2 regions of the Kitasatospora sp. NPDC090091 genome follow, and region 2 is predicted to be linked to the other one. Evidence: riboswitches for the same ligand, from Rfam matches in the RefSeq annotation. Region 2 holds a riboswitch; the other holds the start of a gene.

Region 1 (4,755 bases), 230 kb from region 2:
GATCGCGGCCGAGCTGGACCGCCTCCAGGTGGAGACCGGCCTCGACGTCCCGCTGCACGTCGACGCGGCCTCGGGCGGCTTCATCGCGCCGTTCCTCCACCGCGACCTGGTCTGGGACTTCCGGCTGCCGCGGGTCGCCTCGATCAACGCCTCGGGCCACAAGTACGGGATGGCGCCGCTCGGCGTCGGCTGGGCCCTCTGGCGCGACCAGGACGCCCTGCCGGACGGGCTGGTCTTCCACGTCGACTACCTCGGCGGCGACATGCCGACCCTCGCCCTGAACTTCTCCCGCCCCGGCGGCCAGGTGGTCGCCCAGTACTTCATGTTCCTGCGGCTCGGCCGCGAGGGGTACCGCCGGGTCTACCAGGCGTGCGCCGACACCGCGCAGCACCTCGGCCGGCAGATCGCCGAGATGGGCCCCTTCACCCTGCTCTACGACGGCGTCGGCGCGCTGCCCGCCGTCTCGTACACCCTCACCGACCCCGACTCGGTCCGGTGGAGCCTGTACGACCTCTCCGACCAGCTCCGCATGCGCGGCTGGCAGGTCCCCTCCTACCCGCTCCCGCCGGACCGCCAGGAGACGGTCATCCAGCGCGTCCTGGTCCGCCACGGCGTCGACCGCGACGAGATCGAACTCCTCGCCGACGACATGCGCCGGGCGATCAAGCACCTCGACGAGGGCCGCCCGCACGACGCGGACCGCGTCGGCTTCCACCACTGAGACGTGCCGGAGCGCTGCTCTGGGAAGCCCCCTCCTCCTCCCAGAGCAGCGCGGTCAACAGGTCGACGTCAGTCGGCCATGGGCAGGTAGACCCGGTTGCCCTGGGCGGCGAACTCCTCGGACTTGGCCTGCATGCCGGCCAGTGCCTCGGCGTCGTAGCCCGACTGCACGGCCGTGGAACCGTCGCCGTGCTCGTCGCGGATCTTCTGGGAGATCTTCATCGAGCAGAACTTCGGGCCGCACATCGAGCAGAAGTGGGCCGTCTTCGCCGGCTCGGCGGGCAGCGTCTCGTCGTGGAACTCGCGGGCCGTCTCCGGGTCGAGGGCCAGGTTGAACTGGTCCTCCCAGCGGAACTCGAAGCGGGCGTCGGAGAGCGCGTCGTCCCACTCCTGGGCCCCGGGGTGGCCCTTGGCCAGGTCGGCGGCGTGCGCGGCGATCTTGTAGGTGATGACGCCGGTCTTCACGTCGTCCCGGTTGGGCAGGCCCAGGTGCTCCTTGGGCGTGACGTAGCAGAGCATCGCGGTGCCCCACCAGGCGATCATCGCGGCGCCGATGCCCGAGGTGATGTGGTCGTAGCCGGGGGCGACGTCCGTGGTGAGCGGGCCGAGGGTGTAGAACGGCGCCTCGTCGCAGATCTCCTTCTGGAGATCCATGTTCTCCTTGATCTTGTGCATCGGGACGTGGCCCGGGCCCTCGATCATCACCTGGACGTCCTTGGCACGGGCGATCCGGCCCAGCTCGCCCAGCGTCTGCAGCTCGGCGAACTGCGCCTCGTCGTTGGCGTCGGCGATCGACCCCGGGCGCAGGCCGTCACCCAGCGAGAAGGTGACGTCGTAGCTCGCGAGGATGTCGCAGAGCTCCTCGAAGTTGGTGTAGAGGAAGTTCTCCCGGTGGTGCGCCAGGCACCAGGCGGCCATGATCGAGCCGCCGCGCGAGACGATGCCGGTCTTGCGGCGGGCGGTCAGCGGCACGTAGCGCAGCAGCACGCCGGCGTGCACGGTCATGTAGTCGACGCCCTGCTCGCACTGCTCGATGATCGTGTCGCGGTAGACCTCCCAGCTCAGCTCCTCGGCCCTGCCGTCGACCTTCTCCAGCGCCTGGTAGAGCGGCACGGTGCCGATCGGCACGGGGGAGTTGCGCAGGATCCACTCGCGGGTGGTGTGGATGTTGCGGCCGGTGGAGAGGTCCATGACGGTGTCGGCGCCCCAGCGGGTGGCCCAGGTCATCTTCTCCACCTCCTCCTCGATCGAGGAGGTGACGGCCGAGTTGCCGATGTTGGCGTTGATCTTCACCAGGAAGTTGGTGCCGATGACGGCCGGCTCCACCTCGGGGTGGTTCACGTTGACCGGGATGACGGCGCGGCCGCGGGCCACCTCGTCCCGCACGAACTCGGGTGCGAGTCCTTCGCGCAGGGCCACGAACTCCATCTCGGGGGTGACGATCCCCCGCTTCGCGTAGGCCAGCTGGGTGACGGCGGCACCGGCCCGGCCCCGCAGCGGGCGGCGCGGGCGGCCGGGGAAGACGGCGTCGAGGTTGCGCAGGTTCCCGCCGCGCGGCGAGGTGTGCTTGATCCCGTCGTCCTCGGGGCGGGCCTCGCGGCCGTCGTACTCCTCGACGTCGCCGCGCTGGCGGATCCAGGCGTCGCGCAGCGGCGGCAGGCCGCGCCGCACGTCGGGCTCGTACGCGGGGTCGGTGTACGGGCCGGAGGTGTCGTACAGCGGGACGGTCCGGTCGTTGGTGAGCAGGACCTCGCGGTACGGGACGCGCAGGTCGGGGCGGGACCCCTCGCGGTAGGCCTTGCGCCAGGCCGGGGTCGGGTAGCCGGTGTTCGCGCTGGCGACCGCGGCGCCGCTCGTCCCGGTGCTGCGGGCAGAGTTCGGCTGTGCATCAAAGGTGGTCATCAGACCCTCTACTCCCTACGCCGGCATTACCCGGTCAGGTTCCTGCGGTCGACGCAGCGGTCGGCACGTCCGTCGACGTACCGGTCAGCGTCCTCTCAGCCCGGTGCTCCGAGCTCCCGTGTCCACAGGCGGTGTTGCCTGCGCATGACGTCCAACACCGTAGCGAGCCGATCGCCGCTGGTCCAGAGGGGGGTCCGAGGAGAGAGACGCCGGGGCCCCGGCCCCGGTGGGATTCCGCGGCGGGCCGCCTGCTTCCGGCGGTGGCGGGCAGACTGGCAGTCACAGGGCGGGACAGTCACAGGCGGTCGGGCACCCCGCGGGGGTGCGGGACGGGAGGGCCGAGTGGTCGGGAGCGCGGGTCGGGTCAGCGGAGCGGTGGGGGCGGGACTGGTCGGCGAGGTGATGGTGCACGTCCCGGAGCGCCAGGGGACGGAGGCCTTCCTCGCCTACCTCGCCGTGCCGGGCGAGCGGCTGCCGGTGGGGACGCCGGTGGTGGTCGTCGAGTACCACCCGCCGCGGACCGTCTACGTGGCCCCGGTGCTGCCGTGACGGGGCCGCCATGACAGAGCCGTGACAGCGTGACAAGGTTGTGACGGCGCGTCATGTCCACTCCCTTCCACTGCGGTTGACCCGGGCGGAGAATCCCAATCGGCGCATCTCATGTGCCGAAAGGGGGAGTTGAACCATGCTGTACGTCATCATCGGGGCGGTCGTCGCGGTGCTGCTCGTGGGGATCACGCTCTTCAAACTCATGTGGCGGGTGGCGGAGCCGAACGAGGCGCTGATCATCTCCGGCTCCAAGCACCGGACCGAGGGGGTCGGCGACGGGCTCGGGTTCCGGATCGTCACCGGCCGCGGGACCTTCGTCACCCCGGGTCTGCAGGGCGTCCGACGGCTCTCGCTGGACCTCAACGAGGCCGAGCTGAACGTCGAGTGCGTCACCACCCAGGGCATCCCGGTCCGGGTCAAGGGCGTGGTGATCTTCAAGGTCGGGGACGACGACGTCTCGATCGCCAACGCCGCCCGGCGCTTCCTCGACCAGCAGAAGCTGATCAGCCAGCGGGTGCACAACGTCTTCGCCGGCCACCTGCGCTCGATCGTCGGCGGGCTCACCGTCGAGGACATGATCCGCGACCGGGAACGGCTCACCGGGGAGACCCGGGCCGCCTCCGGGCTGGAGATGGAGAAGCTCGGGCTGATCATCGACACCCTGCAGATCCAGGAGATCATCGACCCGACCGGCTACATCAAGAACCTCGCCATCCCGCACGCGGCCGCCGTCCAGCGGGACGCCCGGATCGCCCAGGCCGAGGCCGACCGGATGGCCACCGAGGCCGAGCAGGAGGCGGCCGCCCGCAAGGCCGAGGCGACCCGCAACAGCGAGATCCAGCAGGCCGCCTACCAGGCCGAACGGGACACCGCCAGCGCCCGGGCCCAGCAGGCCGGGCCGCTCGCCGAGGCCGCCGCCCGGCAGGAGGTCGTGGTCCAGGAGACCAAGGTCGCCCAGCTGGAGGCCCAGCGGAAGGAACAACAGCTGCAGATCGACGTCCGCAAGCCGGCCGACGCCAAGGCGTACGAGACCCGCACCCGGGCCGAGGCCGACCGCGACGCCCGGATCTCCGCCGCGCAGGCGCAGGCCCGGGAGACCGAGCTGAAGGCGGCCGCCGAGGCCAGCCAAGTCAAGATCGCGGCGGAGGCCGAGGCCGAGGCCACCAAGGTGCGCGGGCTGGCGGCCGCCGAGGCGACCAGGGCCACCGGTCAGGCGGAGGCCTCGGCCACCGAGGCCCGCGGTCTGGCGGACGCGTCGGCGGCCCGGGCGATCGGGCTCGCCAAGGCGGAGGGGATCAAGGCCCGGGCGGCGGCCCTGACGACCAACCCGGACGCCGTGGTGGCCCAGGAGCTGGCCGAGAAGTGGCCGGACGTCGTGCTGGCCGCGTCGGAGTCCTTCGCCAACGTCGAGCACATGGTGCTGCTCAACGGCGCCGAGGGCGTGGGGGACCTCTTCACCAAGGCGCTCACCATGGGCGGGACGGGCCTCGGGCTCGCCCGGCAGCTGCTCACCACGCTGCAGGGGCCGGCGCAGCCCGCCGGGACCGCCCCGGCCGTGCCCGCAGCCGGCGGGCGGCCGGCCGG
Region 2 (4,755 bases):
GGCGGGTCACGCCACGACAGTTTTCAAGACTGTTCCCTTAGGCCGCTCGGGCAGCTCTCCAGGCGGAGGTCAGCCTAACGGTTTCGGCGGGGTTCGGTGCACACGGTTTTCCGGGGCGGCGGTCAGTTGTCGCCGACGCGCTCGCTGAGGGTGACCTTGGTGTTGAAGGTCTGGCCGTTGCGGGTGTACTCGACGTCGACGGTCTCGTTGGGCTTGTGGGTCCAGATGCGGCTCACCAGGGCCGGGCCGTTGTCGATCGGGACGCCGCCGAGCTTGGTGATGACGTCGCCCGGCTTGAGGCCGGCCTTGTCGGCCGCGCCGCCGGGGGTGACGGCGGGGGTGCCCTGGATGTCGCGGGTCTGGATCTGCGCGCCCTCGCCCTTGTAGTCGTCGTTGCGCAGCACGTCGAGCTTGGCGTAGACGGGCTTGCCGGTCTTGATCAGGGTCTCGCCGACCCACTTGGCCTGGTTGATCGGGATGGCGAAGCCGAGGCCGATGCTGCCGGCCCGGCCGGTGCTGGAGGTGTTGGACTGGATCGCCGAGTTGATGCCGACCACCGCGCCGGTGGAGTCGAGCAGCGGGCCGCCGGAGTTGCCGGGGTTGATCGACGCGTCGGTCTGAAGGGCGTTCATGTACGAGGACTGGGCGCCGGTCTCGTCGCCGGAGGCGACCGGGCGGTCCTTGGCACTGATGATGCCGGTGGTGACGGTGGACTCCAGGCCGTACGGGGCACCGATGGCGATGGTGGAGTCGCCGACGTTGACCTTGTCGGAGTCGGCCAGCGGAAGCGGCGTCAGCTTGCCCTTGGGCGGCGTGTCCAGCTTCACCACGGCGACGTCGTAGCCCTCGGCGCGGCCGAGCACGGAGGCGGCGTAGGAGCTGCCGTCCGCGAACTTGACCGTCAGCTTGCCGCCGTTGGAGGCGGGCGCGACGACGTGGTTGTTGGTGAGGATGTGGCCCTCGGTGTCGAAGACGAAGCCGGTGCCGGTGCCGGACTCGCCGTTGCCCTGGGCCTTGATGGTGACGACGCTGGGCAGCGCCTTCTGCGCGATGCCGGCCACCGAACCGGGGGCGGGCTCGTTCTTCTGCGGGCTGCTGGCCTGGACGGTGGTGCTCCGGTGGTCGTCCGCGGAGGCCACGCTCTTGCCGTCGCGGTCGGCGACGGTCACGCCCACCGCGCCGCCGGCCACACCGGCGACGAGGGCGACGGCGGCGATCAGGGCGACCAGGCCGCCGCGCTTCTTGCGCGGGGCGGCGTGCCCGGGGGTGCCGGGGTAGTCGGAGGGGTAGCCGAGCGGGCCGCCCGGGTAGCCGGGGCCGGCGGGGCCACCTGGAGCGCCGGGGGTGACGTCGTGCGCGCCCCAGCCGCCGAGCGGCTGGCCGGCGCCGAACGGGTGGTGCTGGCCGGTCGCGCCGGGGGCGGCGGGCGCACCCGGGGCGGCGTACGGGTCGTGGGCCGCGGCGGCGGGCGCCGCGTACGGGTAGCCGGCCGGCGCAGCGGGCGCGGCCTGGGGCGCGGCCTGGGCGGCCGGCGCAGCGGGCGGCAGGACCGGCGGCGGGGCGTCGATGTACCCGGTGTCGGCCGCGGCCGGGGCGGCCGCGGGAGCGGCCGGAACGGCCGGCTCGGGGGCGCTGACCTTGCTGAACGCCAGCGTCGGCGTGGACCCGCCGGCCGCCGGGGCGGCGGGCGCGGCCTCGGCCAGCGTGTAGTCGGCCTCGGGTGCCGCTGCGGGGGCGGGCGCGGACTGCGCCGAACCGTCGGGAGCGGGACCGACCACCCCCTGGCCGGAGGGCTGCTCCCCCTGCGGCCCGGTGGGCCCAACCTCGCGCTCGGTGCTCACGGACGACCTCCATAGCTGACAGGACCAACAACCATAGTTTTTCGCACACCCGATTCGATTGTCGTAAGGACCCTTCTGAAGAACTCATAAGAATCCTTAGCCCGGTCCAACAGCACGTGCCCGGGGCCCCCGCGGCACCCCCGCGCGACCCTCTGCCGCGGCCCCGTGCCGACGGCGCGCCGTCCCGCGATGCGGACCGCCGGGACCACGGCCTTGGCGTTCCCCACCTGGGCGGCTAGCCTGTCGCTCCAAACTGACACGCGGGAGCTTGGACCCACCAGGCTGAGAGTGCGCCGGTCGACCGTACGCCACGGGCTCCGTGGACGGACCGTCGAGGGGGCGCAGACCGCCGGAACCTGTCCGGGTAATGCCGGCGTAGGGAGTATCGGCCATGCCGTCTGCTTCGCCATCCTCTTCTTCGGGCGCGCCCGCGTCCAAGGATTTCCCCGAGTCGTCCTCGGCCGTTCACTCCGACGCCGCGGCCCCCGCCGGCGGTTCCACCGCGGTGCTGGACCGTCCGGAGCCGGGCGAGCGGGTCGAGGCGCCGCTCGTGCTGGACACCGAGCCGCCGCGCACGCTGCGGTTCCGGGACCACTTCGCGCTCTGGATGAACCTCGGCGTCAGCCTGATCGGCTTCACCACCGCCGCCACCGTGCTCGGCGCGCCCGGCAGCGAGCTGTCGCTGGCCGCCGCGGTGACCGCGATCGTGGCCGGCACCGTGGTCGGCACCGCGATGCTCGGCGTCGCCGCGCTGATCGGGGCCCGCACCGGCGCGCCCGCGATGGCCAACCTGCGCGGGCTCTTCGGGACGAAGCTCTCGTACGTGCCGACGGTGCTGAACATCGTCCAGTGCATCGGCTGGGGCGTGTACGAGCTGCTGGTCATCGCGATGGGCGCGCAGACCGTGGCGCACACCGAGGGCTACCGCTGGGTGTTCGTCGTACTGGCGGGCGCGGTGACCACCGCGCTGACCATCTGGCCGCTGGGCGCGATCGCGGTGCTGCGCCGCTTCGTCGCCGCGGCGGTGGCGGTCGCGATGGTGTACTTCACCGTCCAGCTGGGCCGCCACGGCGTCCCGGACCCGGGCGCGGGCAACTGGCACGGGTTCCTCAAGGCGACCGACGCGATGATCGCCGTCTCGATCTCCTTCGTGCCGCTGGCCGCCGACTACACCCGCCACTCGCGCACCCCGCGGGCGGCGTTCTGGGGCAGCTTCTCCGGCTACACGATCGCCCAGGTCTGGTGCTACGTGCTCGGCCTGTTCGCGCTGCTGCAGGCGGACGGCGACGCGACGAAGATCTTCGACTCGTTCCTGGGCGTCTGGGCCGGCTGGCTCTTCCTGCTGGTGCTGGTGCTGCGCGAGACCGACCAGTCCTTCGCCAACGTCTACTCGACCGCGATGTCGGTCCACAACCTGCTGCCGAAGGTCGACCGCCGGGTGCTGACCGGCGCGACCGGCCTGCTGATCACCGTCCTGGCGCTGCAGATCACCGAGTTCACCGACTCGTACTACGCCTTCCTCGGCCTGATCGGCTCGGTCTTCGTGCCGATGTTCGCGGTGCTGGCGGTGGACTACTTCCTCGGTGCCGGCCGGCGCGGCTGGAACCTCGCCGCCGACGCGCCGTCCCGCTGGCTGATGCTGCTGCCGTGGGCGCTCGGCTTCGCGGTCTACCAGCTGATCGCACCGACCGCGATCGCCGGCTGGTGGACGGACTTCTGGACCTCCGTCCAGGAGGCCCTGCACTTCACCCCGCAGGAGTGGACCTCGGCCTCGCTGTTCGGCTTCCTGGTGCCCGCCCTGGCCACCTGGGCGCTCACCCCGCTGACCCGCGGCCGGCGCTGACCGCCGCCCGCACCCCGAAGACGGCCCCGCGGATTGGGGCCGTCTTCGCTTCCGCTTCACTTCCGCCGCTTATCGTTGACGCCGTGACCAGCCCTGATCTCTCGCCTGCGGCGGCGCGCACCGCGCCGCCCGTCCAGGTGATCGCCCACCGCGGTTCCTCGCACGCCCTGCCCGAGCACACCCTTGCGGCCTACCGCCGGGCACTGGAGGAGGGCGCGGACGCGGTCGAGTGCGACGTCCGGGTGACCGCCGACGGTCAGCTGGTCTGCGTCCACGACCGCCGGATCGGCCGGGTGTCGGACGGCCGCGGCACGGTCTCCGCGATGACGCTGGCGCAGCTGGAGGCGCACGACTTCGGTGCCTGGAAGACCGGCGTGCCGAGCCGGGACCCGGAGCTGCGCGAGGTGCTGCGGCTGGAGAGCCTGCTGGAGCTGGTCGCGGACTGCGGCCGGCCGGTGGACCTGGCGATCGAGACCAAGCACCCGGTCCGGTTCCGCGGGCGGGTCGAGAGCGAGCTGCTGCGGACGCTCGACCGGTTCGGGATCGGCGGCGCCCGGGGAGCCGGCACGCAGGCCGCCGACGGCCCCCGGGGCGACGGCCCGCGGGCCCGCATCATGAGCTTCTCCTCGCTGGCCCTGGCCCGGGTGGCCGCCGCCGCGCCGCAGTACCCGCGGGTGTTCCTGTTCGAGCGGATGCTGCCGTTGCAGGGCCGGCTGCGGCCGGGCGCGGCGCTGCCGGGCGGTGCACGGATCGCCGGCCCCGGCATCGACCTGGTGCGGGCCAAGCCCCGGCTGGTCACCCGGCTGCGCGAGCTGGGCCACGAGGTGCACGTCTGGACCGTCGACGAGCCGGCCGACGTGGAGCTCTGCCTGGAGCTGGGCGTGTCGGCGATCATCACCAACCGCCCGGCGGAGGTGCTGGCCCAGCTGGGGCGGTAATTCCCCGGGCGTCCCATCATCCTCGGGTGTCCCGGGTGTTTCGGGTCACCGTCCACTCGGCCGTGACGCGGCGTTCAGTTGATCGTCTTGGTAGGGACTCAAACCTTCCGCTGTCGCTTTTCTGCCGTGGTTT

Evidence for each region. A riboswitch is a leader RNA that binds a small molecule or an ion and turns the genes downstream of it on or off. The one in region 2 is predicted to bind thiamine pyrophosphate.
Region 1: it holds a riboswitch for thiamine pyrophosphate, as region 2 does, so the genes downstream of both, thiC (phosphomethylpyrimidine synthase ThiC) here and ACIPSC_RS03615 (purine-cytosine permease family protein) in region 2, are expected to answer to the same signal.

The regions. Positions count from the first base shown of each region.
Region 1 is NZ_JBIVDY010000002.1:367,869-372,623, reverse strand. It holds gene ACIPSC_RS04595 (glutamate decarboxylase) at 1-721, shown strand, start outside; gene thiC (phosphomethylpyrimidine synthase ThiC) at 790-2,622, opposite strand; TPP riboswitch at 2,618-2,752, opposite strand; gene ACIPSC_RS04585 (hypothetical protein) at 2,998-3,171, shown strand; gene ACIPSC_RS04580 (flotillin family protein) at 3,308-4,755, shown strand, end outside.
Region 2 is NZ_JBIVDY010000002.1:141,622-146,376, forward strand. It holds tRNA gene ACIPSC_RS03605 (tRNA-Ser) at 1-60, opposite strand, end outside; gene ACIPSC_RS03610 (S1C family serine protease) at 123-1,841, opposite strand; TPP riboswitch at 2,092-2,240, shown strand; gene ACIPSC_RS03615 (purine-cytosine permease family protein) at 2,347-3,684, shown strand; gene ACIPSC_RS03620 (glycerophosphodiester phosphodiesterase family protein) at 3,768-4,622, shown strand.